Regions from separate parts of the Sporomusa intestinalis genome, predicted to be linked through region 1. Evidence: a T-box and tRNA genes for the amino acid it is inferred to sense, from the RefSeq annotation. Region 1 holds a T-box; the other holds one or more tRNA genes.
What was found. The T-box of region 1 lies ahead of ACZ481_RS09430 (valine--tRNA ligase). A T-box ahead of a tRNA ligase gene usually reads a tRNA of that ligase, here a tRNA-Val.
Positions count from the first base shown of each region.

Region 2: it has a tRNA-Val gene. The T-box ahead of ACZ481_RS09430 (valine--tRNA ligase) is inferred to sense a tRNA for this amino acid. The anticodon was not compared.

Region 1 covers NZ_AP042390.1:2,073,275-2,093,478, reverse strand. Annotated here, with positions in the region: gene ACZ481_RS09430 (valine--tRNA ligase) at 1-2,387, opposite strand, end outside; T-box leader at 2,439-2,666, opposite strand; gene ACZ481_RS09425 (formate/nitrite transporter family protein) at 2,882-3,757, shown strand; gene mobA (molybdenum cofactor guanylyltransferase) at 3,858-4,487, opposite strand; gene fdhF (formate dehydrogenase subunit alpha) at 4,786-7,458, shown strand; gene ACZ481_RS09410 (4Fe-4S dicluster domain-containing protein) at 7,526-8,041, opposite strand; gene ACZ481_RS09405 ([FeFe] hydrogenase, group A) at 8,046-9,416, opposite strand; gene ACZ481_RS09400 (4Fe-4S dicluster domain-containing protein) at 9,429-9,974, opposite strand; gene fdhF (formate dehydrogenase subunit alpha) at 10,028-12,169, opposite strand; gene ACZ481_RS09390 (molybdopterin molybdotransferase MoeA) at 12,393-13,613, opposite strand; gene fdhD (formate dehydrogenase accessory sulfurtransferase FdhD) at 13,734-14,543, opposite strand; gene ACZ481_RS09380 (aminotransferase class IV) at 14,540-15,385, opposite strand; gene pabB (aminodeoxychorismate synthase component I) at 15,403-16,809, opposite strand; gene ACZ481_RS09370 (anthranilate synthase component II) at 16,806-17,411, opposite strand; gene ACZ481_RS09365 (FAD-dependent oxidoreductase) at 17,514-20,204, opposite strand, start outside.
Region 2 covers NZ_AP042390.1:2,856,387-2,867,435, reverse strand. Annotated here, with positions in the region: gene ACZ481_RS13470 (3D domain-containing protein) at 15-698, shown strand; gene ACZ481_RS13465 (DMT family transporter) at 854-1,306, shown strand; gene ACZ481_RS13460 (acyl-CoA dehydrogenase family protein) at 1,414-2,547, shown strand; tRNA gene ACZ481_RS13455 (tRNA-Val) at 2,734-2,810, shown strand; cobalamin riboswitch at 3,055-3,335, shown strand; cobalamin riboswitch at 3,818-4,000, shown strand; gene ACZ481_RS13450 (OmpH/Skp family outer membrane protein) at 4,284-4,745, shown strand; gene ACZ481_RS13445 (hypothetical protein) at 4,938-6,380, shown strand; gene ACZ481_RS13440 (TonB-dependent receptor domain-containing protein) at 6,454-10,857, shown strand.

The DNA of each region.
Region 1 (20,204 bases):
GTTGCCCCGTCAGCGGCAAGGAAGCCGACCGGTTCAGCCGCCGCCAGGGTCTTGATATACCCAAGGTTAGCCTCGATCCGCCCTTTAAGGTCCGGCGAGGCAATCTTAAGTATGACCTCACTCTTTTTGCCCGGATGCACATTAACCTCGGCCCGCATATTGCGCACTGCTTTAACCGTCTCCATAATAACGCCCATCAGCTGTTCATCCTGAGTGCTCGCCCATTCGACATTCTCCTGCGGCCAGCCGGCAGTCATAATGCTGATTCCCTGCTGGGGCAGACTCTGCCAGATATCTTCCGTAATAAAAGGCATAAAAGGATGCAGCAGTTTTAGGGTATTGCCAAGGACATGCTGCAGAACATACTGAGCCACCTGGCGGCTGGCGGCATCGGCTTTGTTATAGAGACGCCCCTTGGCAAGCTCTATATACCAGTCGCAAAATTCATCCCAGATAAATTCGTAAACCGTCCGGGCCGCCTCACCTAGCTCAAAGCGCTCCAGATTGCCGGTCACTGCCGTCACCGTAGTGTTATATCTGCTTAAAATCCAGCGATCGGCGGTTGTCAATGCTTGCGGCTCGGGCGAAAAATCAGGGTCAAAGCCTTCCAGATTCATAAGCACAAAGCGCGAGGCATTCCAGATTTTATTGGCAAAATTGCGGCTGGACTCCACCCGCTCCCAGTAAAACCGCATATCATTGCCCGGCGTATTGCCGGTTATCAGCATAAAGCGCAGCGTATCCGCACCATATTTCTCGATAACCTCCAGCGGGTCAATACCATTGCCCAGCGATTTGCTCATCTTCCGGCCCTGGCTGTCCCGCACCAGACCGTGGATAAACACATGCTTAAACGGTATCTCCTGCTGAAATTTCAAGCCCATCATCATCATGCGGGCTACCCAGAAAAAAATAATATCATAACCGGTAACCAGCACACTTGTCGGGTAAAACTGTTTAAGTTCCGCGGTCTTTTCCGGCCAGCCCATGGTGGAAAACGGCCACAGGGCCGAACTAAACCACGTATCAAGCACATCCGGGTCCTGTTCAACAGCACCGCCGCATTGGGGGCAGACGGCAATATCGCGCCTCGACACAGTAACTTCGCCGCAGTCACAATACCAGGCCGGGATACGATGGCCCCACCAGATTTGACGGGATATACACCAGTCGCGGATATTATCCAGCCAGTTGCTATAAATTTTAGTGAACCGGTCAGGCACAAACTGAGTTCTGCCTCCGGCTACCGCTGCGACAGCAGGCTTAGCCAGCGGTTCCATCTTGACAAACCACTGTTTGGACACCAGGGGTTCAATCACAGTGCTGCAGCGCTGGCAATGGCCGACAGCATGGTTGTGTTCATCAACCTTAACAAGATACCCCTGGTCTTTAAGGTCACTAAGCAGGGCTTTGCGGCATTCATAACGGTCCATGCCGGCATATTTGCCGGTATCGGCGGCCATAGTGCCATCAGGATTTATCACGACAATCTCAGGCAGCTTATGCCTGAGGCCCATATCAAAGTCATTCGGGTCATGGGCAGGGGTAATCTTAACTGCGCCGGTGCCGAATGCCGGATCAACATATTCGTCGGCGACAATCGGCAGGCGGCGCCCCAGCGTTGGCAGTATCAAGTATTTGCCTACCAGATGGCGATAACGTACATCATCCGGATGCACGGCTACACCGCTGTCCCCCAGAATGGTCTCCGGGCGGGTGGTGGCTACTGTTACATATTCACCGTCACTCCCCTCCACCGGATACCGTACATGATATAAATGCCCCGGCTGCTCTTCATGTTCAACCTCAATATCACTAAGGGCGGTATTGCAGCGTGGACACCAATTCGTGATGCGGTTGCCCTGGTAGATCAGGCCCTGCTCATATAAGGTAACAAATACTTCACGCACAGCGGCTGAGCAGCCTTCGTCCATGGTAAAGCGTTCCCGCTCCCAGTCGCAGGAAGCCCCTAAACGTTTAAGCTGATTGATGATACGGCTGCCATATTGGGCTTTCCATTCCCAGACCCGCTTGATAAACTCCTCCCGCCCAAGATCATAGCGGGTTTGGCCTTCTGCGGCCAGAACCTCTTCCACTTTAATCTGCGTGGCAATACCGGCATGGTCGGTGCCCGGCATCCACAGCGTGTTATAGCCCTGTAACCGTTTAAAACGGATAAGAATATCCTGCAAGGTATTATCAAGCGCATGCCCCATATGCAGCTGCCCGGTTACGTTAGGGGGGGGAATAACAATGCTGAACGGGGCCTGCCCCGCATTGGCCTCGGCATGAAATAACCGGTTGTCTTCCCAAAATTTATACCACTTGGCTTCAACCGCCTGGGGATCATACACAGTAGCAATCGTATGTACCTGTTTTTCTTCCATATATCCTCCTTGACTTATCGGTATCATGCAAAAATAAAAAGCCCTCTTGTCCCTAAGGACGAAAGGGCTTAGCTTCCGCGGTACCACCTTGATTTCCGGCCCCTTGCTCGGCGCCGGACTCTTAATATGCCGTAACGTGGCACAGCGGCCGGACCTACTAACCTTCAGCCCGGCAGCTCAGAGACGACCTTCTGCTAATACATTCTGAAAGGCCTTGCAGCCGGAGGGCCTTCTCTCTGTCCAGGCGTATCAGCCTACTTTTCTCTTCATTGCTGAGATGTATACAATTATTTTCATTATACCGGCTCAGGCGGACAGTGTCAAGGTTTGACAAGCCTTGCCCTCCCGGCAGCTTGTTCCGGAAACTCTTCTATTCGGCGCAATATTCTTGCCATTCAGAATTATTCGCTGGTATTCAGCCGCGGCAATGACTACAATACTCACAGATACTATAAATTGGTATCTGTGATAGGACTGGATGAAGGAGGAATGTGATGAGCAATGATAACTACTGTACGCCCAAAGAAATTACCCAGAACACGCTGGAGGTTGGTTTAGTTAAGTCCAGGCTGGATATAACCAGAATGATGTTGCTGGGGGTGCTGGCCGGGGCTTATATCGGCTTTGGCGCCGAAGGGGCAACCATGGCAACACACGATATCCCCAGCCTTGGCCTTGGCCGCTTTCTCGCCGGCGCTATTTTCGCCACCGGGCTGATGATGGTAATTATTTGTGGGGCCGAACTGTTTACCGGCAATGTTTTGATCACAATCGGCGTTTTGGAAAAGCGGGTCAGTCTGTTCACCATGCTGCAAAACTGGTTTTGGGTATATGGCGGCAATTTAATCGGCTCACTCTTAGTCGCCTATTTTATGTACGCATCAAATTTATGGTCTTTTAATAATTCACTGCATGGCGCTTATGTCCTGAAGATCGCCGTCGGCAAGGTAAGCCTGACCTTCTACGAGGCTTTCATCAGGGGCATCATGTGCAACTGGCTGGTATGTCTGGCGGTATGGATGGCGTACTCGGCCAAAGATATTGCCGGCAAGGTGTGGGGCATTTTCTTCCCGATCATGCTGTTTGTAACAAGCAATTTTGAACACAGTATCGCCAATATGTATTATCTGGCGGCAGGTCTGTTGGCCAAAAGTGTGCCCGCTTTAGCAGAAGCCAGCCATTTGGGGGCCAAATTAAACCTGCTGAATCCGGAAACCATTATCCTTGGCAATCTGCTGCCCGTAACATTGGGCAACATCGTCGGCGGCGCCTTTTTTGTCGGCTCCTATTATTGGTACTGTTATTTACGGACCCCTGGTGCCGCACCGGCCGCCGCAGCAGAAACCAGCGACAGGCTTTGCGTAAAATAAATTGCAATAACAATAATTAAAGCCCTCTCCCCCCTTAGAGGCTGTCCAGCCTTGCTGGCCTTGCCTCGGCCGGGGGGGAAAGGGCTTAGTTTCCCTCTTATCAACGCAATTTGTCAAGATAAGCCTTGGCTCTATCCAGTTCTTCCCCTGTATTAATATTCAGGAAGCAATATTCCGCTACCTGCAGCCTGCTCAGCTCGGGCTGATCAATATAAACAACATGCACCTTATCAAAAAAGGACTTTACGCTACGCCTGTCATTTTTTAAATGCTCTGTAATTGCCGGCAGACACTGTTTTGAGTAAATGGCATGCAAAGGTTCCACCCTTGTCCCCAGGCGGGGGATCAGAATATCCTCCCTGCCCAGCCGGTTGAGCATATAATGCACAAGCCTCTTATCAATAAACGGCATATCACAGGCAAAAACAAATATATAGGGCGTGGCCGACGCCAGCAAGCCGGCCTGTATCCCCCCCAGCGGCCCCTTGCCTGTTACCCTGTCGCCAACCATATCACAGCCTAAATAACGGTACTCAGTAAATTGATTAGTAATAAGAACCGGCTGCTTATGAAAAAAATCCGTAACTTTCTGTACGACAATCTCTATTAACGGCAGGGAACCCAGCTTTACAAAAGACTTATTGGTACCCATTCGCTGACTCTTGCCGCCCGCTAATATGAAGGGGGTAACCAGCCTGCACCAGGGGGGATTTGTTTTACATTCACTCAAGATTTAGCGCTCCAGTATACAAGCAGAATTTGACTTTATTATAATAAGAGTAGGACAAATAAGTCAACAGGTGTACCCGTTGCCCGGCTGAACAAAATCATAATTATAAAATAAATGACTGTTTCGGCTGAATAATCACTAAAATTATATCATTTATACAAAATATTTGGTAAAATATATAAACAGTTATTCAGGTCACGAAAGGGGGCCGGAGCTTAATTATATTTTCCGCCAGATACCGCGCAAAGCAGCAAAAACATGATGTACATTCCACCATAAGGAGAGTGAATACAATACGATGATCAGATTGACAATTGATGGGCAAACCATTGAAACCGCTGCCGGCTCTACCGTGCTGGAAGCGGCCCGCCAAGCCGGCGTCCAGATTCCAACCTTATGCCACCTTGCCGACTTAACCCCGGAAGGGGCCTGCAGGGTCTGTGTTGTCGAAGTGGAAGGCGCCCGCGGACTAGTTACGGCGTGCACTTACCCGGCCTCGGCCGGACTGGTCGTACGGACCAATTCAGCAGCTATCCGCGAAGCCCGCAAAAGTGTAATTGAACTGATGCTGGCTAACCATCCCCAGGACTGCCTTTCCTGTCAGCGTAACCTGGATTGCGAGCTACAAACACTGGCCAACAATCTGGGTATCCGCGATATCCGGTTTGCCGGCGAACGCCGCAACTATGCGGTTGACGACAGCAACCCCTTTATTATCAGGGACAATAACAAGTGCATCCTCTGCGGCCGGTGCGTCCGGGTTTGCCAACAGGTACAATGCTGCGATGTCCTGGAATGGACAAACCGCGGTTTTGATACTAAAGTAGCTCCGGCTTTTGATGTACCGATGCTAGAATCAAGCTGCGTATTTTGCGGCACCTGCGTGTCGGCCTGCCCGGTGGGGGCGCTAACTGAAAAACCCATGAAAACCAGCGGCTTACCGGCCAAAAAAGTTAAAACAACCTGCCCCTTCTGCGGCGTTGGCTGCAATTTTGATCTGAATGTCAAAGACGATAAAGTAATTGGCGTAACCTCAAATCTGACCAGTGTGGTTAATGGCCGGCTCACATGTGTAAAAGGCCGGTTTGGTATTGATTATGTCCATAGCCCGGAGCGTTTAACAACGCCGTTAGTCAAAAAAGATGGTGAATTGGTGGAGGCTACCTGGGACGAAGCCCTGGATCTAATTGCCGCCAGATTCACTGACATAAAAAATACCCATGGCGGCGATGCCTTAGCGGCCCTCAGTTCAGCCCGTTGCGTCAACGAAGAAAACTATCTGATGCAAAAATTTATGCGCGCAGTGATCGGCACCAACAATATTGATCATTGCGCCCGTACCTGACACGCTCCCACTGTGGCCGGTCTGGCCACCTCATTTGGCTCGGGAGCAATGACCAACTCAATTAATGAAATCCCCCACAGTAAGGTGCTATTCGTAATCGGTGCCAATCCCACAGAAGCCCATCCTGTAATCGGGGCTAAAATGCGCCAGGCCCTCCGGAATGGTGCCCAGATGATTGTCGCAGATCCGCGCAAAACGGAACTCGCCGGTAAAGCGCATGTGTGGCTGCGGTTAAAACCCGGCACAGATATTGCGCTCATTAATGGTTTAATGCATATAATCCTCAAAGCCGGCTGGCATGACCAGAAATTTATTGATACCTGCACGGTTGACTTTGAGCAGGTAGCGGCAACAGTGGAAAAATACACACCCGAATATGTTGAAAAGATCACAGGTGTCCCGCAGCATTTATTAAGAGAGGCAGCCCGGATCTATGGTACGGCCGAACGGGCTCAGATCTTTTATACCCTGGGGATTACCGAGCACGTTTGCGGCACCGACAATGTTATGAGTCTCGCTAACCTGACCATGATGACCGGCAATATCGGCAAGCTGAATTCAGGTATAAACCCGATGCGCGGCCAGAATAATGTACAGGGCGCCTGCGACCAGGGCGCATTGCCCAATGTATATTCCGGTTACCAGAAAGTCACCGACCCCAAGACCCGGGAAAAATTCGAACAGGCCTGGCAAGTCAAACTCTCCGACAAAGTAGGCCTGATGATTCCTGACATGTTTGATGCCTCCATTCGCGGTGATCTGAAAGCCATGTATATTATGGGCGAAGATCCGGTGCTGACCGATTCTGATGCCCATCATGTAATCAAAGGCCTTAAACACCTTGAGTTTCTCGTAGTTCAGAACCTGTTTATGACGGAAACTGCTAAATTGGCTGATGTGGTTCTACCCGGTGCCTCCTTTGCCGAGAAAGACGGTACTTTCACCAATACAGAACGGCGGGTGCAGCGTGTCCGCCAAGCTATTAATCCCATTGGCAACAGCCGCCCGGACTGGCAGATTATCAGAGACCTCGCCACTAAAATGGGCTATCCTATGACTTACAGCCATCCCAGTGAAATTATGGATGAAATGGCTTCATTAAGTCCGATATATGCCGGCGTTTCTTATGAACGCATCGACCAGCAGGGCTTGCAGTGGCCTGTCCCCAGCAAAGAACATCCTGGCACGCAATTCCTGCATGAGGGCGGAAAATTTGCCAGCGGCCTGGGCGTATTCAAGGCTATCGAGCATCAGCCGCCCGGAGAATCACCGGATGCCGAGTACCCCTTCCTGCTAAGTACCGGGCGTATTCTTTACCATTATAATATTACAACACCAGGCTATTCGAAAACTCTTACTGATTTCCGCTCTGAAGAGCGGGTTATGCTTCACCCTGACGATGCCCGGCGATTGCAGATCGTGGACGGAGAAACAATTAAGATTTCCTCCCGCCGGGGCCAGGTCCAGGCTAAATCCTGGGTAACAGACCGTGTCCCTCCTGGGGTAGTCTGGATGTCTTTCCATTTTGCCGCCTGCCCGACCAACGAACTGACCAGCAACGCCGTCGATAAAGTTACCAAAACTTACGAGTACAAGGTGTGTGCGGTACAGGTTGAAAAATTGTAGCCTGAGAAATGTTTAAAAAACCCTGTGGCGCTCCAAGAGCGCCACAGGGTTTTGTTTATTGGCCTGCTTAAACAGCCTGACCGGCCTTCACAGCATGCTTTCGTTTTTGTTTAATACTTAATGCAATCTCTTCCGGCAAAACCACCGCCAATGCTTTGGTCGGGCATTTTTTTACACACTGCGGCCCCTCGGCCACTTCCATGCACAAATCACATTTATAGGCGGTTGTTTGGCAGGGATTATCTTCTACCCGGGTTAAATAAACCGCACCAATCGGGCAGGCCATCAGGCAGTTTTTGCAGCCGACGCATTTATCAGCCAGCACGTAGATTGTCTGGCCGCGCTGTACAATTGCTTTCTCCGGGCAGGCTTCGGCACAGGGAGCATCTTCACACTGCCGGCATTGCACAGGCACGCTGATATCCTCGGTTTTTACCACCGACAGGCGGGGTACAAACGGCACCTCCTTGATGGCTTCTGTCCCCAGCGCTTTCTTGGTATGCGCCAAAACACAGGCAATCTCACAGGTACGGCAGCCAATACATAAATCAGGGTTGCCGATAACAAAAGCAGTATTTATCATTAGCTTATCCCCTCTTGCAATAATGAGTATGCAATAATTCATGGGATTTGTGCCCCAGCGGCTCGCCCAAAAAATCTTTATAGACTTTTGTTATCTCAGGGTTTTCATGCGATTTTCTAAGCGGCAACTCCGCATCATGTTTATACATGGAGGCCATACGGCTGGCATAAACCTGCTTGCGTTCAGTTTCTAACAGAACCTTGGGCTGGCCGCCACCACTGATACAGCCCTGAGGGCAAGCCATAACCTCGACAAAGTGGAAATCGGCCGTACCATTTTTAATCTCATCAATAATTGGTGCTGCATTCTCCAGTCCGGCCACGACAACTGTTTTAACAGCCAAATCCCCCACCTGGATCGTAGCACGTTTTACGCCCTGACTATGCCGTACTTCCAATATATTGATATCAGCCAGTGCTTTGCCTGTAATCAATTCATACCCTGTACGCAAGGCAGCTTCCATAACCCCGCCGGTAACCCCGAATATGTGACCGGCCCCGGTATATGCCCCCAGTACAGAGTCAGGCTGGCCCGGCTTAAGGCTGTTAAAATCAATACCGGCATGTTTAATTAAATTTGCCAATTCTCTGGTGGTAAGAACAAGATCGACATCCTGACAACCGCTTGCATTCATTTCCGGTCGGGAAGCCTCAAATTTTTTGGCGGTACAGGGCATAACCGATACACTGATTATTTTTTTAGCCTCCAGTTTATCAACCTGAGCGCCATAAGTCTTAAATAAAGCACCTGCCATTTGCTGGGGAGACTTGCAGGTAGACAGGTTTTCATGAAGCTCAAAATGCTCTTGTTCTACATATTTAACCCAGGCCGGACAACAGGAAGTAAACATGGGCAATACACCATTTTCCTGGATCCGTTTAATTAACTCACTGCCTTCCTCCATAATTGTCAGATCAGCGGTGAAATTAGTATCATATACTCGATCAAAGCCTAATTTTCTTAAAGCAGTAATCATTTTCCCTGCAACCAGTTCACCAGACTCGACACCAAAATCTTCGGCCAAACCAACCCTGACAGCTGGTGCACATTGGACCATTGTTACAACATTGGGGTTATGGAGTGCCTCCCAGACCTTCGGCGCGTGTCCCATATTGTGGGCCGCAAATAGCGGTTCCCTGACACTATCCAATAGACCACGGTCCTTCATCTTGGTTGCACGCGGGGCCGAGGTTTCTGATTTATACTCTTGATAAGCGCTGCAGATCTGCACACACTGGCCGCAGAAACAGCATTTATCATAGTTGATATCGACTGCCATGCCTGCCGGTCCGCCAATAGCGCCAACCGGGCAGGCGTCAATACAGCGGTGGCAGCCGGTACACAGTTCCTGATCAATCTCAATTGTATATTGCATAGCCTTCACCCCCTATTTTTTAAACATGCCAGCAATAGTGGCAACAGCTTTTCGATTTTTTTCTTTTTTCTCTTTGTGGGGATCTACCAGACGCAAGGCCTGTTTGGGGCATACCTCAACGCAAATTGGTCCTTTCTGCCGGGTATCGCACAAATCACATTTGTTGGCATACATGCGTGGTTTTTGCAAATTCTCCTGAACTACTTCCTCGCCGTTGACAAATTGGGCAACAAGTTCTACTGCGCCAAAGGGACAGGCCATCAGGCAATCTTTGCAGGCTTTGCATTTATCTGTATCAATGAGTACCTTGTCGCCGGCAAAGTAAATGGCCTTCTCCAGACAAGCCTGAGCACAGGGGGCATCCTCACAGTGGTGGCATTGCACCGGAACAATCACTTCTTCCACACGGGTAACAAATAACTTGGGGAATACCGGTGTGTCAATATTTCCGGCCGTAATACCGTTTACACTATGGGACACATGACAGGCAACCTCACAGGCTTTACAGCCTATGCATTTTGTCCCGTCGCCAACCACAAAGGGGCTTAACTTCTCCATAAATACCTCCTTTTTTTAAGAAGCCATGCTTCTCCATCCCTGTTAATTACCTATCAGGAAACAACAGCACCCATTTTACGTTTAAGCTCATTATAGGCGGCAGTGAGCTCCTCTTCAGCCTGCTTCTGATCTGTGATGGCCTCCACCCTGACTGCACAGTACTTATATTCAGGCGTTTTAGATATGGGATCAACAGCATGAATCGTCAGTTCGTTACAAGCCCCAAGCCACCACTGATAAGTCATATATACAACACCCGCCCGCACCCGGTCAGTCACCAGCGCCCTGGTTACAACCGAGCCGCGTCGTGTTGTAACACGTACGAGGTCTTCGTCAGCAATGCCAAGTTTATCCGTATCGGCCGGATTAATCTGCAGATACCCGGGCTCATCGGCCAATTTGGCAAGCCCCCAGCAGTTGCCTGTCATTGTGCGGGATGAATAGTGGCCGACTTCCCGTACTGTAGACAATACCAGCGGATATTCGGCATCAGGCTGCTCGACCGGGGGGCGCCATTCTGCCGCAAAAAAGTTCCCTTTCATACTGGGAGTTTGGAATACATTACCCTTAAACAGATACGATGTACCCGGATGCTCCACAGTAGGACACGGCCATTGGATACTGCCTAATTCTTCAATTCTGGCATACGTAGCACCGGCAAAACTCGGACTCAGACTAATCATTTCACTCCAGATTTCTTCCGTATTATTATAGTTCATTTCATAACCGAAACGTTTTGCCAGTTCGCAGATAATAACCCAGTCATCTTTAACGTCACCTTTTGCAGCCACAGCCTGGCGGAAGCGCTGGAACCTGCGGTCGGCACCACTAAATACGCCACCATGCTCACCCCAGGAGGTAGCCGGCAATATAACATCAGCGTACAACGCCGTCTTGTTCATGAATATATCCTGCAGAACCACCAATTCAAGCTCCGCCAGGGCTTTTCTCACACCAGCGGCATCCGGGTCGCTCTGCACGGGATCTTCGCCAATAATATAGAAAGCCTTGAGTTTCCCTTCCTCGGCACAATGCGGAACATCGGTCAGCATATAGCCCACTTTGTCCGGCAAACTCTCCACACCCCAGGCCTGGGCAAATTTTTTGCGGATATCGGGGTTTGTGACCGGCTGATAACCAGGAAAGACATTAGGTAATGCGCCCATATCGCAAGCTCCCTGCACATTATTCTGTCCGCGTACAGGGCCAATCCCAGAGCTGGGTTTGGCAATTTGTCCGGTCAGCAGGCATAATCCGCCCAAACCCTTGACTACATCCACCGCCTGATTGTATTGACAGACGCCCATCCCATAAAGAATAAACGATCTTTCTGAGTTGGCGTAAATCTCCATAGCCTGCTCCACAAGCTTAGGATCAAGGCCTGAAATTGCCTGTGCGTACGCAGGCGTGTATTTGGCAATAATTTTTCTATATTCCTCAAAACCTTCAGTATACTTGTCGATATAAGCCTGGTTGGCCCAGCCTTTTGCGAGTATCGTATGGGCAAAACTATTAACTGCCGCCATATTGGAGCCATTTTTGATTGGCAGCCAGATATCAGCAATCCTGGCTGATTCGGTTTTGCGGGGATCAACAACAATAATTTTAGCCCCTTTTGCTTTAGCCTTGAGAATGCGGCGGGCCACCAGCGGATGGGAATCAGCCCCATTATAGCCAAATATCAATAAACAGGTGGCATCTTCAATTTCGATTATCGAGTTTGTCATCGCGCCACTGCCAAATGTAGTAGCCAGACCGGCTACAGAGGGAGCGTGTCAAACACGGGCGCAGTGATCGATATTGTTGGTACCAATCACCGCGCGCATAAATTTTTGCATGAGGTAATTGGGTTCATTGCCCATACCCCGGGCCGAGCCGGTGCCCATAATGGCATCAGGGCCGTATTTTTCCTTAATGGACTTAAGTCTATCCGCAATATAATCAAGCGCTTCATCCCATTCCACTTCCTGGAAATCCGCAGTCCGGTCATACCTGAGCAGCGGTTTGGTCAGGCGCTTGCTCAAAATTTTAGTGTCGTTCAGAAAATCCCAGCCATAGTGGCCTTTTAAACACAGCTCGCCTTCATTAATATGGCCGTTGGCCGGTTCGGCGCCAACAACCCGGTCATTCTCAACCAGCAGGTACATTTGACAGCCGGCGCCGCAATAGGGACATACGGTTAAAACTCTCTCCAAAGCTCTCCCTCCAAATCATTTCGCAGTTGAGCAGCTTTTTACTGCATTTCAGAAGCTGTTTAGTGCGTTTTGGAACCGTTAATTGTAATCCTCTGACCTTATTCCATCTTTTTAAAAAGAACTCCTGCCTGATTGAGAAAAAAAATTCACAAAGTATTACACCAACAATAAGATGAGGCCATTGGCAGTTAACTGTCGCCAGTGGCCTCGTCTTATTGTTGGACTAAAAACAGGCATCCACTAATAAAATAACCTCTACTTCTGCATTCAACGGCAAAGGGGGAGAGTTTTCGGGAATAACAATAATGGCATTGGCGCCCATTGCCGACTTAAGCATCCCGTTGCCTTGAGCCCGTGAGGGCTCAACCAGGATGTCATTTTCCGTCTGCCAGCACCGGGCCCACACAAAGCGTTTGGTACTTGTCTGTTTATTAAACGGTGCGGCCAGTATGGCTTTAATCCGCGGCCGCCACCATACCTTGCGCCCCCCCATCTTCATCAGGACAGGCCGGACCAATTGTTCAAAAGAAATGGCGGCCGCTGCGGGATTGCCGGATAAGCCAAAATACAGCTTGCCACCGCGGGTACCGGCTAATACCGGCATGCCGGGCTTAATGCTTACCCGGTCGAACAGCAGCGTGATGCCCAGTTTTTTATACACTTCACCGATAAAGTCACAATCCCCCACCGACGCGCCGCCGGTCGTGATAAAGACATCACAGTCGGACGCAGTTTCCAGCAAATGCGCAATCTCATCCACATTGTCGGACGCGTTTCCCAGCAAAACAGTCTGCGCCCCGGCTTCAGCAGCCTGGGCACTCAGCATAAAGCTGTTGGAATTCCGGATCTTGCCGGGTGCCAGAGGAAAATCAACAGGGACAATTTCGCTGCCTGTCGCAATCAGTGCTACCCGTGGTTTACAGTATATATAGGGACGGCTCCTGCCAAGCACAGCCAGCATTCCCATCACGCCGGCATTAATCACTGTTCCCTGAAAGATAACCTCTTCCCCGCAGGCAATCTCTTCCCCGCGCAGACAAATATTCTTTGCGGCCCCCCGGCCATCGAGAATCGTTACTTCCGCCCCGTTCACAACCGTGTCTTCCAGACGGATGACCCCGGTCGCCCCGGGCGGTATGGGCGCCCCGGTCATAATACGGCTGGCGGTTCCCGGCGTAACCGGCCGGTGCGGGGTTTCACCGGCAGGAATATTATCAGTCTGCTGCAGTGTCACCGGTGTTGCCGGGGTCGCCGCAGCCGCTTCCGCCGCAATTAATGCATAACCATCAAGCGGCGATCTGTCAAAAGGCGGAAAGTCGGTATCAGCAATGACGGTTTCCGCCAGCACCCGGCGCCAGCAATCACTCAGCACGACTTTTTCCTTCGGCACAACAGTTGCTAAATTCAATAAAATTTCCTGGGCAATCTCTAGTTTAACTGACACCAGCCATTCTCCTCACTTTCCAACGGACAGCACGGATAGAGGCATTCCTGACAAAGCAGGCCTAACAGCCGTACTCTATTCCGGCAACATCCTTACTGCAAATATTGGTGGCAACCTGAATCAGGTACAGCCTGTAATCCGTTCTGCATGAGTATAAACATTCAGCCGGTCTTCCCGGGCAAAACCAATCACGGTTACCCCCAGTTCCTCCGCCATATCAAGCGCCAGGCTGGTCGGTGCCGACCGGGCAATAATAACAGCGATGTTCATCTTGCTGACCTTCAAAATAATTTCGGATGAAACCCGGCCGGAAAAAACCAGCACTTTGTCATGAGTGCTGATTCCCTCGCACAGACAGCGCCCGTAGAGCTTGTCAAAGACATTATGCCTGCCAATGTCCTGACTCCAGCAAATTAGCTTTCCCGCCGCCGCCAGCGCCCCGCCATGGACGCCGCCTGTCAGCCGGAAGGTTTCCGAGGCGGCTTCCAGCATTTCCGAATAAGCCATAGCCTGCTGTGCAGTTAATGTAATCCCGCTGTCAATGGTCTTTGCGGTTAACACATCATTGGCGAAATAAAAGGCACTCCGCCCTTTACCGCAACAGGCGGTAAGATAGCGCTTCAAAAACATCTTCTCCGCTACAGTTTCACCGGCAGTGGTAGTCACTTGCACTATGCCCTGGAGACTATCCACCTCAAGCGTTTGGATATCCTTAATATCCTGAATAATTCCCTCGGTGGCAAGAAAACCTGTCACCAGATAATCTTCCTCGCCATAGGCCGCTAACATGGTTACAAGCTCCTTGCCATTTAAATAGATAGTAAGCGGCAACTCCTCAACAACCGGCTCTACCGCTTTTTTTACCGTCTGACCAAGATATTTGACTACCTGATAAGGGCTAGTTCCTTTCAGCGCGTCCGTAACGCTCACTCCTTTGCGGCCAGTTCCCGGTACAGGGCCTGCAGCCTGGCCGTAATCGCCCCGGCGGCCAGGCCGGAGCCGATTAGTCTGCCATCACATACTGTTACCGGAATAATCTCCATAATGGAACTTGTTAAAAATATTTCCTCAGCCCCGGCCAGCTCAGCCGGGGCTACCTGCCGCACCAGAGCAGGCAGCCCGGCCGCCCGGGCCAGTTCGATGACAACCCGCCTGGTCACGCCTGGCAGTATCCCGCTATTTTCATCAGGTGTAATCAGCCGGCCGCCGGCAACGCAGAATATATTGCTCATCGACCCTTCGGCAATAAAACCGTCCGTATTCAGCATAATGGCTTCCTGGGCGTTATGCCGCCGGGCTTCCGCTCTGGCTAATATATTATCAAGGTAATTGGCTGATTTTATCCTGACAAGGGGTGAGGACAAATTGCGCCGTAAGCTCACGGTGGCTGCCTGCCAGCCGGCCGGCGGCACTGGCGGGGGCAGCGGCGAGGTATATACGGCCACCGTTGGCTGGCCGCAGCTGGCGGCATCCGGGCGTGCCGCCCCGACGCCCCGGGACACAGTGAGGCGGATCGAGGCATCGGCCAACTGATTGGCCCTGAGAACCCAGTCTATAGCCCGGCTCAGTTCCTCCCGGCCGGGAAGGTCGGGCCAGCCCAGGCAATGCGCCCCCTCTTCCAGGCGCTCCACATGCTCAGCCAGCCGAAATACCCGGCCTTTATAGGCCCGCATAGTTTCAAATAAGCCGTGCCCATACAGAAAACCATGATCCAGCGGCGAGACAACGGCACTATCGTCAGCAACAAGCTGACCGTTAAAATAAACAAACATAATTCATCCCAACATCCTTATACGTGATAACCCAAAGCTTTCATAAGCGCCCGGGCCTTGTCCAGACTTTCCTCATATTCAAGCTCAGGTACCGAGTCGGCGATTATACCGCCCCCAACCTGGTAATAGGCCCGGTCGCCTTTGATAATAAAAGTCCGGATAACAATATTTAAATCGGCATCGCCATTAAAATCAATATAACCGATCGAACCGGTATAAATGCTGCGCCGTACCTTCTCCAGCTCATCAATGATCTCCATGGCCCGTACCTTGGGGGCGCCGGTAATCGAGCCGCCGGGAAAAGAAGCTTTGACCAAGTCGATAATATCCTGGCCGGCAGCCAGTTTGCCCACCACAGTTGATACCAGATGGAACACTGTCGCATATTGCTCCAAGCGGATTAAGTCAGGCACCCGGACACTGCCAAACTCGCATACCCGCCCCAGATCATTGCGTTCCAGGTCGATAATCATAACCAGCTCGGCCCGGTCCTTTTCACTGGCAAGCAGTTCTTCTCTTAACCGCTTATCTGCTTCAGCATCTTTACCCCGTGGCCTTGTGCCTTTTATCGGTCTTGTTTCCACCAGGCGATCGGTGACCAGCAAGTAGCGTTCCGGTGAGGCGCTGGCGACAATAACCTCACCAAAATGTAAATACGAGGCAAAAGGAGCCGGATTAATGTGCCGGAGATAACGGTACAGCTCATAGGGCGGCACCGTCACTTTAGCCTGAAAGCGCTGGGTCAGGTTTACCTGAAATATGTCGCCTGCCGCTATATAATCTATACCTTGCTGCACCATGGCGCAATGCCCCTCACGGGTAAAATTCGACTGATAGTCCCCTTCCGGAATTTGCGGTTTAGGCTCAGGCAGCGGCTTGGCAGCGGCTACCAGGCCGGCCAGTTCGTCAATGCGCGCTTTTGCCCGCCGGACCCGCGCCGGTTCATCCTGTTCCGGAAAGCCATTGGCGGCAATATAGGCCTTGCCGGCATGGTGGTCAAAAATCAAAACCGTATCATAAAAGCCTAAAAAACAGTCCGGATTGTTCAAATCATCGGTGCTTAGTCCGGGAATCGCCTCCAGTAAATAGCCCATATCATAGCCGAAATAACCGATAATCCCCCCAGTCAGCGGGGGCAGCCCGGGCACTTTTTGCGTTTTATACATAGAAAGCAGCCGTTTAAGCTCAGCAAAAGGATTGCCGGCAAAAGTCCGGTGACCGTTCTTATCCTCAATATATATAGTTTGTCCTTTGCTGGAAAACAACAGAAACGGGTCACGGGCGATAAAGGAATAACGGCCCATCCCGTTTATATCTACGCCGCTGTCTAAAAAAACACTGTAAGGCTGCCGGGCAAATAAAGCAAATACTTCAGCAGGCGGCAAGGCGATGGTGATTTCACGGATAATTGGTGTCGGTCTCATTTACCGGCTAGCCCCTCTCTTCTGGTTCTCCACCCAGGGTTCATGGCAAGGAAGTTTTTCAGCATAGCATGTCCGTCTTCAGTCAGAATAGATTCCGGATGAAACTGGACCCCTTCAATCCGGTACTCTTTATGGCGGATGCCCATAATTTCACCCTGTTCTGTTTCCGCCGAAATCTCCAGGCAAGCAGGCAGGGTTTCCCGCTTAACAATAAGGGAATGATAGCGGGTGGCTGTCAGCGGACTCTTAAGGCCCCGGAACACGCCTTTACCGTCATGATGAATCAGGGAAGTCTTGCCATGCATCAAACGCGGTGCCCGGATTACATCACCGCCAAATGCCTGGCCAATGGCCTGATGGCCAAGACATACGCCAAGGAGGGGAGTTTTGCCCTTAAAATGCTTAATAAGCTCCAGACTGATCCCCGCCTCGTTCGGAGTACAGGGACCGGGTGAAATAATAATATGTTCAGGCGACAGATCTTCAATCTGCGGGATGGTTACTTTATCATTACGGAAAACCTGTACAGTCTCCCCCATCTCGCCAAGGTACTGGACAAGGTTATAGACAAAGGAATCATAATTGTCGATCATAAGCAGCATCTGTCATTCCTCCTCGGCATTATTGTACCACAATAACTGCTAAAATTATATCGGCATAATGAAATGGGCCAGGGGCGAACCCTGACCCATCTTACGTCTGAGTTAGCAGTGCTGCAAACTCTTCTCGGCATTGGCAAAATACAACTCCACAGAATCGTATTTTTTCTTTTCCGTGAATACCGGCGCATCACCAACGGCATTGAGCCTTGCTTTTTGTCCCGCGGTGGCAAAACCGTCAGTAAACAGCACATTACTGCCATAAAGATTTTTCTTGCTGTTCGGCCAGTAGACAGCTTTGTCAAAATCAGCCAGGCCCATGCCTGCATAACCTGGAACCTCGCCGGCAATCGCCGCTCTGACATCAGCAATACCAGCATAGTTAACGCCTAAGCTGCGCAGAGTCTCCAGCAGGATCTGCAGAGTCTCTCTGCCGGTTTTCGGGGCAATAGCGGCTTGCACCGGCTGAATGCGGCGGTCACTCCGGGTATAGGTGCCGCTTACCTCCGCACTGCTTACCAGCGGCACTACCACATCGGCCGCCGCTGCGGTCTGGGTCATAAAGATATCATAAACAGCCAGGAAGGCAAGCTGTTGCAGCCTGGCTGCTTCTTCCGGATACGCAGCCGGATTTTCGCCGATAACCACCAAAGCCTTGATCTTGCCGCTGTCAATTCCTTGGGCAATCACACCGGCCGGCAGCACAAAACCCATATCAATCGCGCCCTGGCTGTTGTTCTTGCTTCTGACAATAATAAGCCCCCGGTAAGCAGCGCCGACCTTCCCTGTCACTACCGCGGCATAAGCCATCAGCTTAACAGCCTCGGCCGTAATAGTATCCTCGTCAATTACAATCAGCGGTCTGGCCGCTTTGGCGTATCTTTGGGCCAGATCTTTAACAGGCTCTGTAACCGCGGCCTCGGCCAGGGAGGCTTTCAGTTCGGCAAAGCCTTCGGCTTGGGCGCTTATTTTTTTCTCATCAACGCCCAGATCTAGCACAGCCTTCAGGAATGCTTTCATGTCGGCAGTGCTGGTCAGGGCTTTAGGCCAGGCCGCGCTGGTGATTCCCGCCAGCCTGATCCGGAAATCCAGTACCGGATGGTTTTCTTTAATATCGCCCACAGTCAGCACAAAGTCGCTGTTTTCCAGTTCAGCAAAGCTGTTAGTGGACGCATCATAGCCAAATACAGCATCCAGACCGCTGCCGCCGTTTACACTATACGAAGCCTTAAGGCTGGTTTGCAGCGCATCAGCCAGCTTCCCAGCCGCAAACAGTTCTTCATTAGTCAGCCGGGGCGATACGACAATGCCGATGCTGTCCTGGCCATGAACGGCAGAAATAGCCTGCAGGCGTTTAACCACTTCCAGATTGGCTTCACTCCAGTTGGCGGTAACAAACTTGCCATTGCGTTTAATGGCCGGTTCGGTCAGGCGCGATTGGTCATTGACATACCCAAGGCCGAATTTGCCCCGCTTGCACAGCCAGCCGTCGTCTCTGGTTTTGTCCGGCGTAACGCGGAATATGGCATCCCCTTTATACTCGACATTAACATTACAGCCTACACCGCAGTAACCGCAAACCGAAGCTGTGCTGTCCAGGCTGGCCGGCAATTGCTTGCTTGCTGCCTGTTTTTCCATGCAGGCGCCGGTTGGGCAAATATCAACACACTGGCCGCAGGATATGCAAGACGTCTCACGCAGCGGTAATTTGAACTCCGGCATGATAACCGAGTCAAACCCACGGCCCACTAAGCCAATAGCGGTGGCGCCGACAACCTCATCGCACACGCGCACGCACAACCCGCACAACACACATTTGTCAGGATTGCGTTCGATAAACGGATGGTTGTCATAGGCAGTGGTTTTATGGCATTCCACTTGCGTGTCTTTTACTGTATCGACATCATAATCCTGGATATATTTAATTAGCTGGCATTCAAAATAGTCGCGGCAGCCGCATTCCAGACACCGCTTGCTTTCCCGCAGGGCCTCTTCTTCCGTGAAGGTCCGGGCTACCTGCATGAAACTCTTGTTTCTTACCTCCGGTTCCTCAACAGTCAGCTCTACCCGGGCGGCTTTGGCTCTGTCGGCCAGATCTGCCGCTGTTATGTCCTGTTGGGTAATATAGGCAGCCTCCGCCTGCGGTACCAGACAACCATTCAGATAGCTGTCAATCACCTGGGCGGCGCTTTTGCCCTGGGCAACGGCGTCAATAGCAATCTTCGGACCGGTAACAGCATCACCGCCGGCAAATACTTTGTCCACACTGGTAGTGAATGAACCGCCGTTGACAACGATATTACCGGATCTGTCTGTTGCGATGTCCTTGATATTGCCAATAACCGTTTTTTGGCCAATCGCCGCAATAATCCGGTCTGCTTCGTAAACAACAACCTCACCGGTCGGTTCCGGCTTTCTCCGGCCGGATTGATCGGCTTCACCCAGCTTCATAACCTCACATTTCAAAGCTTTGGCTTTGCCATTTTCGCCAAGCACCTCGACCGGGGCAACCAGCAGCTGGAATTTAACGCCTTCTTCCTGTGCTTCATGAATTTCAATTTTTTCCGCCGGCATTTCATCAATTGTTCTTCTGTAAATAATGGTAACTTCCTCGGCCCCCAGTCTCTTGGCAGTACGGGCCACATCCATGGCCGTATTCCCGCCGCCTACAACCAGCACTTTACCACCCAGGGTAATATTGCTGTTCATGGTTACCTCCCGCAGGAAGTCTATGCCGCCCAGGACGCCTTCCATATCATCGCCTTTGCAGCGCAGGCCCTGGCTCTGCCATGAACC
Region 2 (11,049 bases), 780 kb from region 1:
AGAGAGGTGATACATTGAAAAATAAAGCCCTTTTTACCGTAATTTTTTGCCTGGCCTTACTCCTTAGCATCAGCAATCCTTTGGCAGGAACAGCGGTGTCATCACCGGCAGCAAAGACCCAGCCGGATATTGCAGCCTCACCGGCTGCGGCCAAAGCAGAAGCAGAAGCCGTTGTGCCGCCGGAACCGCCCGAACCGCCGCCGCTGACTATGGGCATGCGCGGCGATAAAGTCCGCGTCGTCCAGAAGCTGCTGGCAGACGGCGGCTTTTATGCCGGCAATATTGACGGTGTCTACGGTCCGATTACCGCCAACGCCGTAAAAGCGTTTCAGCGCAGCACCAGTCTCGAAATCACCGGCACAGTGGACAGGCAAACCTTTACCTACCTTGAGCGCGCAACAGGTGAGCCCAGCCGCTACAGCCGGTCGCTGCTGATGAGAGCTTCGGCCTATACGGCCCATGATCCCGGCAACGGCAGTTATACCTATCGCGGCAATTTGCTGCGCCGGGGCATGGCGGCTGTTGATCCGGCGGTAATTCCGCTGGGAACCCGGTTGTACATCCAAGGCTACGGCTATGCCATCGCCGACGATATTGGCGGCGCCATTAAGGGGCAGCGGATTGACCTGGCTTTCGACAACCGCCGCGAGGCTTTGAATTTTGGCGTCCGCAAAGTAACCGTCTATATACTGGATTAGAAAAGCAGGCTGCCGCCTGCTTTTCCTTTTGCCGCCGATTACCGGATTCTCCCGGAATATTAAAGAGCTCCTGGTATTATACTACATTCATCCGGTTCTTGCTGCCGGCTGCGTTTATTGTCCAGGCTCGATCATTTGATGGGAGTGTGTTCGGATTGAATCTTTTTTCTGGTGAAATGCTGCCATTGGCGCTGGCGTTAGTCTCAGGCGTGCTGATGGCGGTCCAGGGGTCGCTGAATGCCCTGCTGAGCAAAGCGGTCGGCCTCTTGGAGGCTACCTTTGTCGTGCAATTGACCGGAGCGGTTCTGGTTATGGTTTTATTGTTTGTATTTAACATGGGCAAAGGCAATTTGTATGCCTGGCAGGTTGCGCCCTGGTATTCCTGGCTGGGAGGAATTATCGGCGTTGGCATCATCTATCTGGTCGCCGCCAGCATCCCCAGTGTGGGGGTGGCTAACGCCACTACCGCCATCATTGTCGGCCAGGTACTGACGGCAATTATTATCGACCATTTCGGCGGGTTTGGCCTTGAGCGTTCTGCATGCAGCCCCCAGCAGCTATTGGGGCTGGTATTGCTTGCAGTGGGCGCTAAATTATTGTTAAAATAGCGCTTTTTTTTATATTTTTACCAATTAGGTGTTAACAAAAAAAACAATATGCGGTATACTTATCATTAGTATTTTTTGGTTTTATGCTAACCATAAGGAGGCAAAGCATGGATTTTAACTTTACTCCCGATCAATTGGATCTACAGAAAATGGTAAAAGATTTTGTTGCTAAAGAAATTACGCCTCACGCTCTGGAAATGGATAAAGAAGGTGTAGTTCCCCCTGATCTGTGGAAAAAACTTGATGAAGCGGGCTTATTAAATCTGACCGTCCCTGAAGAGTATGACGGACCTGGTCTTGATGCTCTTTCCATTGCTCTTATATATGAAGAATTAGGCAAAGGCTGCGCCGGGGTGGCCACCACAACGGCGGCCAACTCCCTGGCTTCCTATCCGGTCGTTTTATTAGGCAATGAGGCGCAAAAAAGAAAAATGTTCGATGTCCTCAATAACGGCAAACTGGCGGCCTTTGCCTTAACCGAGCCTGGCGCCGGGTCGGATGCGGGGGCCGTTGCCACTACCGCCGTCAAGGACGGGGATAATTATATTATCAACGGCACGAAGTGCTTTATCACCAACGGCGGCATTGCCGATATCTATATTATTTTTGCCAATACCCGGAAAACCGCCGGCATCCGCGGCCTGACAGCTTTTATCGTCGAGCGGGGCACACCAGGCTTTTCCGTGGGTAAGGAAGAAGAAAAAATGGGAATCAGGGCCTCCAACACCTGTGAATTGGTATTGGAGAATGTTTGCATCCCCGCCGACAACAGAATCGGCCGGGAAGGGGAAGGGTTCAAAATCGCCATGAAAACACTGGATGCGGCCCGGCCGTTCGTCGGCGCCGTATCGGTCGGCCTAGCCCAGGCGGCCTTTGAACTGGCGGTCAAATATTCGAAAGAGCGCGTGCAGTTTGACAAGCCCATCGCTTCCTTCCAGCTGGTGCAGGCCATGCTGGCCGATATGGCCATGCAGATTGAAGCCGCCCGCCTGCTCGTGTATAAAGCCTGCTGGCTGAAGGATCAGGCTGCGCCGTACACGAAAGAGTCGGCCATTGCCAAGTGCTTTGCTGCCGACACCGCCATGAAGGTGACCACTGACGCGGTCCAGGTGCTGGGGGGCTATGGCTATTCCAAGGAATACCCGGCGGAAAAATACATGCGCGACGCTAAGATTATGCAGATTTACGAAGGCACCAACCAAATTCAGCGCCTGGTTATTGCCAATAACATCCTGTACTAAAAATAAGAAAGGACTTGGCACAAGCCAAGTCCTATAGGACGATGCCCGTTAGGGTATCGTCGTTCTTATGTCTCAACAAAACGCCACTGCGCCAGTAGCGTTTGCCTGTTTCTGGCCGGACAAAATTAAGGCCTAATTAATGCTTGACTTTTGCCTGCAATCTTACTATAATATGTTATGTGCTACGGGATTATAGCTCAGTTGGTTAGAGTACTACGTTGACATCGTAGGGGTCACTGGTTCGAGTCCAGTTAATCCCACCAGGGAATGCAAAAGCTGCCGAGAGATCGGGAGCTTTTTATTTTAGCTCTTTCATCTCGCCCAGGATCTGTTGCAATAATGCTTCCATCCGTTCACCACCCTAAGGCTATTATAGCCCGTCCGGGCGGGGGCAGGCAAGCGGAAACTGCCGCTTGCCGCAAGAGTACCTGTCTAAAAAACCTATTGACAAAACATTACAAAAGTGGTATTGTCAGAATTAGGAAATCACACTACTTAAAACAAAAATAAATACAATAAGATGCAGGTGCCCGCAAGGGCTTTATAGAAAAGCCGGTTGGAAGCCGGCGCGGTCCCGCCACTGTAATGGGGAGCAAAGCCATGTTTTATACCACTGCGACGCCTCAAAAAGAGGCTAGTGCCGAACACGCACGAGTTGACGGTGCGACGCCTCTAAAGGAGGCTAGTGCCGAACACATATGTGTCGACGGTACGACGTCTCTGTCGTGGGAAGGTTTGGTGGAGCGATGACCCAGAGCCAGGAGAACTGCCTGCATGACAATCACCGTTGACCTGCGAGCGATAGGGAGGGGATTAGTGCGTGTTTTGTGCCGGCAGTTTTTTCCGGGCTACAAGCAGAAGCCTTCCTTACGTGTTGTTATCACAGGAGGCTTCTTTTTATTTGCCATTGTGAACATACAATAGAAAACTTGTGAAGGGATAACGGATTTTTCGCACCCAGCCATGTTGCGTTACGACACAGTTGTATCATAATTGCCGTACCAAACGGCAATTATTGTCATAGTGCGTACAGGTAGTCCGCCTGCCGGGAGAACTGCCTGTACGGACATCTTTGCCAGACCTGCGGCAACAGCAGGGCAGCTTACGGCGGCTATCATGCCAACGCCGGCCGTCGTAAGCCCTGGCTATTTACCGGCCCAGCCTACAACAGGTAGCGAACAAAGGAGGTACAGGGAAGCAGCCGGACAGCGATATCAGTCAAAACCGGCAGTCATATTCTGCGGCCAGTTTGCATAGGCTGCAACGAACAACATCATTATGTGGGATAGGTGCCCTGCGGGGCTTAAAAGGGAAGACCGGTGAAACACCGGCACGGTCCCGCCACTGTAACGGGGAGCGAACTGCAGACAGAGCCACTTAAGCAACTGCTTGGGGAAGGCGCAGCCAGCAATGACCCGGAGTCAGGAGACCTGCCTTATCCAGCAATCGCCTATAGTACCTGCGAGCGACAGGGAGGAGATTACGTGGAACCGGGGTCCCATTGCGGCCGGTCAGCGTAGCACTCCCGCTAAGGGAGTCTTTTTATCCTGACAGAAAGGTTAACTTTCCCTGGATAAGGGCAACATCGGCTTCCGCTTTCGCCACAGGCTCGGCGCAAGCCGTGTTTTCTTTATTGTTATTTAGCTGCTGGATTGTCCGGCCCTATGGTACAGGACAGCCGGCGTACAAGCCTGGCTTGTACAAACAAATTTAGAGATTAGATGAGGATACAACCCATGAACAAAACACGCGCAATCTTAGCCCTGCTTATTGCCGCCTGCTTTCTGGCCGGACTGTTAGCTCCCGCGCCGGCGCTGGCCGCCAAAGCCAGGACCAAAGCCAAAGCCAAGACCGAACAAACCGTCGGCTATATCAACCGCCAGCAGGTTTTCGCCGCCTACCCCGGCATTGAGGACCTGATGCAGCGCATCCAGCGCCTGCGGGCCGAGGCCCAGCAAGACTATGACACCAACGCCAAAGACCTGGCGCCGGCCGACAAACAGGCCTACAGTGACAAGCTGTCCCGCCAGCAGGCCCAGCGGGAAGACGAACTGATGAAACCGGTGGGCGACAAGATCGAAGAATCAATTGAGGCCGTTGCAAAAGCCAAAGGCCTGACCGTAGTGATTGACGCAGCAAATGTGATCTACGGCGGTATCGACATTACCGCCGACGTAATAACCAAGGTACAACAATAAGCAGCAGCGGCGACGGCGTAACTCAGCCTGTTCGTCCTGCCCGGGCGCGATGACGGCGTTCGGCAGGCTGCGATAAGGAAATCTAACAAGGAGGTGCGGTTTTTTTCGTGAGCACTAAGAAAAAGACCTCAGCAGCCCGCCAGCTGTTGACGGTCATACGGTAAACAGTAAAAAATGGGAGAGTGAAAACTTATGGCTAGTAAGGTAATGTATGGAACGTATACTTATACCGGTACTCCCAGAGGCGATGTCGGCACTGCCACATATCCCAATCCCAGTCCGCCTCCTGCCATCCTCGTGCATAAAGGAGTAAGAACGACCTATACCAATGCCGGGGGCAGTCCTTTCATCGGTTCTGATCCCAAACCATTATATTTCGAAAACGGCGCCGGACTCAACCGGGCCGCAGTGGCTTCCATCTCATGGGCAAGCGGCGTCGCCGTTTGCAACTGGCTGGTCTATGAAGCCGATGCCGATAATACTACTCCTTTTGTCTGGAACAACCCCGTGGCCGGGCCTGTCGTACTGACGGACGGCACCGTAAGCGTTACCAATCCCTATGCCCTCAAAACCAGAAGAATTAATGCCACGACAGTCGATATTTATTGCATCGACTATGACAACAGACTTGTCTTCCGCGTGCGCAGCAACGGTCCGAACGGCGATACCTATACGCCGCAGACTGGCTATTATCAATTCCCGGCGCTGACGGTCGGCAGCAACCAAACCTACGGCGTCGATCTGGATATCATCGGCGACTATGTCTATGCTGTATTCAATAGCGGCACGAACCTGACGGCCGGCGCGCCTAGCGCCAACTACCTGAACAGCACGATAGTACAACTGGATCTTGCGCTCAGCAGCCCACCGGTAGCCGTTAACGGCCCCTATGGCTCGTCAACAAGCGGCGGAGCGGCTCAAAATGCCTTCAGCATCCAGGCCTATAACGATGGTACGGACGACCATCTCATCCTGACTGCCGTTGGCGGCCCGCAGTTGGATCAGGCCTATCCGCCGAATTATCCCTTTAATTGGAACCCCGGTTCCCGTATCCAGAGGGTTGATCCAAGCACGCTGGCGGTCACTGACCTGCTCGTAGCGGCTCCTAATAATACCGATCCAGATAATGAAACTGACCGGTTCGATTTCCGGGCGCTGACCTTCAGCGCTGACGGGAATGACGCCTATATTCTTACCGGAAAGTTTACTGCTGGCTTTGCTGCCTTTAGCTACCGGCTGTATCAGACCGATTTGAGCACAGTTCTCGGGGCCGGCGGGGCGCTGATTTCGAGTATTGTTCCAATACCGGTGCAAGCTACAACCGACGGCGGCTACCTCTGGGGTTTGCTGTATTCGGAAAGCAATGCGAACACCTGGTTTGTCCGAGGCGAAGATTTGGCTATCTACAATTCCGGCGGCCAAGTCGCCGCTGCCACACTTGCCGATCTCACCACGTTTACCGGCGGGTCGGATTTCCCCGGCCTCAATTTCGTGACCATTTACGAAGACGAAGTGGCTGCGCCGCGAGCCTTGAAGGGCTATGTCGCGCCGGCGTTTGCCTCCAACTCGCCGGCGGCGTTGATCGAACGGGAAAAATTCTTAAAAGAAGTAGCCGCAGCCAAAGCCAAAAAATAACCCAAGGTTTCTCGTGGAGGGGAAGCAGTTCCCCTCCACAATTTTGAATTTTCATAGTGGGGAGAGAAAATTTTTGCAGAAACGAAAGAAACAATCCGGCGGGGCGCAGAAAAAAAGAGCGCTCCTGGCGGCCTGTGTATCGGCCGCCTTGCTTTATGCCACGCCGGCTCATGCGGCACTGCGGTTATATGATGAGGCCAACGTCACCCATCCCAATATCAAAGTGAACAATCCGACTGGGTTTACGATTGCCAGTGGCGAAACCTGGCGAACTTACTTCAATGCAGCAACCGGGAACGGGGAGAGTAGTGCGACGAAATATACCAATATTACCATTCAAAGCGGCGGGATTTGGCAGCCGCTGGATAGTAATAATCTTATTAATGTCGAAGGAACATTGACACTGGAAAAAGACGCAGTCCTTGACCTGTCCTATAAGTATGGACCCGAGAATTATCCAGCCAACGACTGGACGTCTAACCAGCTTATTCGAATGTTGAAGGCCGACACTGCAAATTCAGTGAAAACGGTTTTTCACGACGGGGCAATTCTACGGGTTAATATGTACAGTCACCCAGACATTGCCAGCGGCGCTTTAACCGATAGGTTCTTGTTTAAGAATCCGCAATTAGGGGACGATGCGGTCGACGTCAAGGTGCAGATCCGCTATAATAAAAGCTTTGGCGGCCCCGACCTTGCCGCTGGCGTAAAGCCTATGCTGCAGGGTTCAACGTCTGGTGCCGTCATTACTCTGAGTGCGATCAGTGACGAGGTAAAAGCCAAGATTGAGAGCGGCGACTTCACATTTACGGGAGAAAGCAGTTATATAGACAGTTCGCTGAACAAATACTTATTTACTCCGACCTTAACGGCAAGCGAGGTATCGGGCAGTGCGGGAAACTATAAACAAAGCTATGGTTTGAATTGGGCCGCCATCCGCAGCGATCTGGTTTCCCAGGGCGTATTCAGCGCGGCTAACGCCCAGCTTTCCATGCGCAATCTGTGGCGGATGGAAGACGGTCTATTCTGGAAGCGGGGCGAGGAATTGCGGGCGGCCAACCGGCTCGGGCAGAGCGAAGGGGCCGATGGGGCTTGGGGCCAAATCTGGCGCGGCAAGTATGATTTTGCCGGCGCCTACGGTTCCGACTTTGACCAGAGCTACAACGGCATTCAGGTCGGCTACGACAAACAGCGTGAAAGGGATTTTTACGGAGGCAGGCTACATACCGGACTTTTTCTTAGTATGTTAAACGCGGATGCTAATTTTCATCAGACGGACGACGGACTGTACAGCCGCGCCCACGGCGATCTGGAGAGCAAGGGTATCGGCCTTTATACCGCCTGGCAGGGCGACAAAGGGCATTATTTTGATTTTACCGTCCGGGGTTCTAAACTGAGCAACAAATACAAATTCTCCGACTCGGATGATAATTTGTATAACAACGATTACAGCACCTGGACCTATGGCGCCGGTCTCCGCTACGGCTTCCAAAAGGAACTGCCTAACGGCTGGTATCTGGAACCCCAGGCCGGCCTGACCTATGGCACGATGAAAAGCTACAGCTATATGCAGGACAACGGCATGCGGTATCGTCAGGAGCAGGTGGACATGCTTACCGGCCGTCTTGGCGTCACCGCCGGCCGGCACTTTGGCAGCGGCGGCAAGCGCGGCGTGCTGTATGCCAAAGCTGCCGTTAACCACGACTTCAAAGACGGCGGCTCGGCCTATGCCGATGCGATGATGTGGTCTCAAGAGGTTAATGGCGGCAATGGCGGCTATAAGCTACTCGCCACCCTGCCGGTCAACACCCTGGCCGGCAAGGACACCTGGTACGACTTTGCCATTGGCGCCAACTTGCAAACCGGCAAAGACCAGACCGCGTTCCTCGAACTGAGCAAAACCGCCGGCGGCAAGGTCAACACCGACTGGCAGGTCAACACCGGCCTGTCCTGGCGCTTTAACGGGCCTTCACACCAGGAACACGCGGCTGCTCAGACCGCGGCCTTTGACCGCAGCATGAATGCGCCGGCGGCGGGAGCGAGTTTTGCGCCGCCGACACCGGCGGCCCCGAGCGGAACCGCAGCGGCAGCCGGTGAAGAAGGACAGACAGCAGCGACCGGCCAGGCTACCGACGTAACCGGAACGGACACAACCGTTGCCGATGGCAGCCTGACAACACCGGCTGACCAAACGGCTGACCAGGCCGCCAACAAAATCCAGGTTAAGCAGGAAGAACCGGCCGGCCAGGAAGGACAAGCCGGCCAGACCGAACAAACTACCACCAGAGAACGCGGGACAGCAGAAGCTGGTTTTGCATTTTCCGCCGGGACGCCTGCTAACGGTACGGCCCAAACTATGGCCGACGGCGACCCCGGCAGCTACACCTTAGCCCCGCTGGTCGTCGAGGCCGCCCGCCCTGACTGGGAGAAAAAATTGTCGCCTGGCACCGTTTCGGTTATCCATGTGCCTGAATACAAGGGAGAAATGAAAAACCTGCCTGACCTGCTGCAGACCGTACCCGGCGTCTATATCCAGCGCCTGCAGGGCACCGGCCACTATACTGTGGCCCGCGTCCGGGGCTCAACCGGCGGCCAGGTTAATATCTATATGGACGGCGTATTGGTCAACTCCAGCGCGGATTCGGCCGTCGACCTGTCCATCATTCCCATTGAAAACGTTGAACGCATCGAAGTCTACCGCGGTTATGTCCCGGCCCGCTTTGCCGGCGCGCCCATCGGCGGCGCCATCAACATCGTCACCAAAAAGCCCCAGGACGTCAGAGGCAGCGTTACGCAGGGCATGCGCTCCTTCGGCGGTTATACCGGCAACCTCGAACTGACCGCACCGGTCGGCAGCGGCAGTATGCTGTTCGCCGTCAATCGGGATCAAGCCAAGGGGGATTTCCGCTATACGAATTTGTATAAAGGCGCGGTATACGAGCCCCCCACTCAGGACCGCCACCGGCAGTACAACGACTACCAGAACACCGACGCCCTTCTCAAATGGCAGGATGACAACTGGTTCGCCAAGCTGACCTGGCAGAAGAATACAACCAGCTTCCCGGAATCGACTAATATTATAGGCGCCGATGTGCCGGATGACGAACTGGCAAGCACGCCACATTCCCCCACTTGGTTTCAATACCGGGCGCGGCAGCTGGAGACCACCAAAAGTGAATTTCAGTTCGGCCGGCGGCAGACCGCCGCTAATCTGGAGTGGGGCTGGAAGCTGGGCACCTCCTATCAGCTGAAAGAAGCCGCCAGTTCCCAGACTAAGAACTGGGATAACAGCGCTTTCCTGACGGTCGACAATGAGTTCCGCGACCGCCGCTACGAAGGCAGCATTGACGGCAGCTGGCAGGCAAGCAAGAGTCATTTGGTGGAATTCTTGTTCAGCGCCTCCCGGGAGACCATGGATGTCAGCACCTCTAATGCGGAAATGTGGCCGCCCGCGGTTGACACGTCGGGTAATCTCATGGGCAAATACGCGAATTTGTTCAAACCGCATTATGAGAACAAAAACTATCACTTCCAGGTGCAGGACACCATGACGCTGAACCGCAGCGGCAGCCTGTTCTTTACGCCGGTGCTACGGGCGCAGAAGATGGACATGGACATCGCTGCCAACGACCCTGATATGAACAGCTGGAAATATTCCTACGGCCTGGGGCTGAAGAAGGTGCAGAACGAACACTGGACCTTCCGCGGCACCTACGGCACCTACTACAAATTCCCCACCTGGTATGAGCTGTTCGGCGACGGCGTCAACGTCAAATCCCGCTGGGAGAAATATTCGACCGTGGCCGGCACGCCCCAGTATCTGCTGGATAACTATGTCGAGCGCGGCACCAGTTGGGACGTCAGCGCCAACTGGCAGGGCAAGGCGCTCAACGCCGACAGCGACATCACGCTGACCTATTTCAACCGCGATGCCAAAAACCTGGCGAGTTATTCGCTCGATTTCTATGGCTTCGGCTACTATACCAACCTGGCCGCCGGCAACATCCAGGGCGTGGAACTGGAGAGCAAAATGAACTGGGGCCGCTGGGATCTCCTGTTAGCCGCCACCTGGAATGATTCCGTCGTCACTGCCAGCGGTTCCAAAGACACGCTGGCGTCAGGGCCGACCTGGATGGCGGGCAGGCCGTTTCCCTGGATACCGGAATGGGAATACAACGCCCGGCTGGGCTACCGCTTCCCCGGTGATAAACTCAGCGCCTTTGCCGAATACCACTATCTAGATAAAGTGGCTAACTGGGGCACCAGCGAATCAGGCTCGACCACCTATGATGCGCTGGGCATCACCAATGTCGGCGTAAAGTATGACCTTAATCGGCAGGTCAAGCTGACCGCCGGCGTCAATGACCTGCTTAATAAAGGACCGAACCAGGTATATCACCTTAACTCCGAGGTCGGCAATGTCCAGTATCCGCAGCAGGGCCGGACTTATTATTTGACCGCCCAGTATTTCTACTAAACCAAACGATTGGCAGCGCTGCCCCAGGCAGTGGCAATACAGGTCTGGACAGGATTGTCCGGGCCTATTTTGCCCATAACGTCCACCCACTGACTCAAGGGGACGGTTCTCTTGAGTCGTTTTCCCCAATTGTAGTTAGCCGCGTTACTCTCAGGAATACAGCCTTTTAGTACAGCTACCTAAACCGTAAGG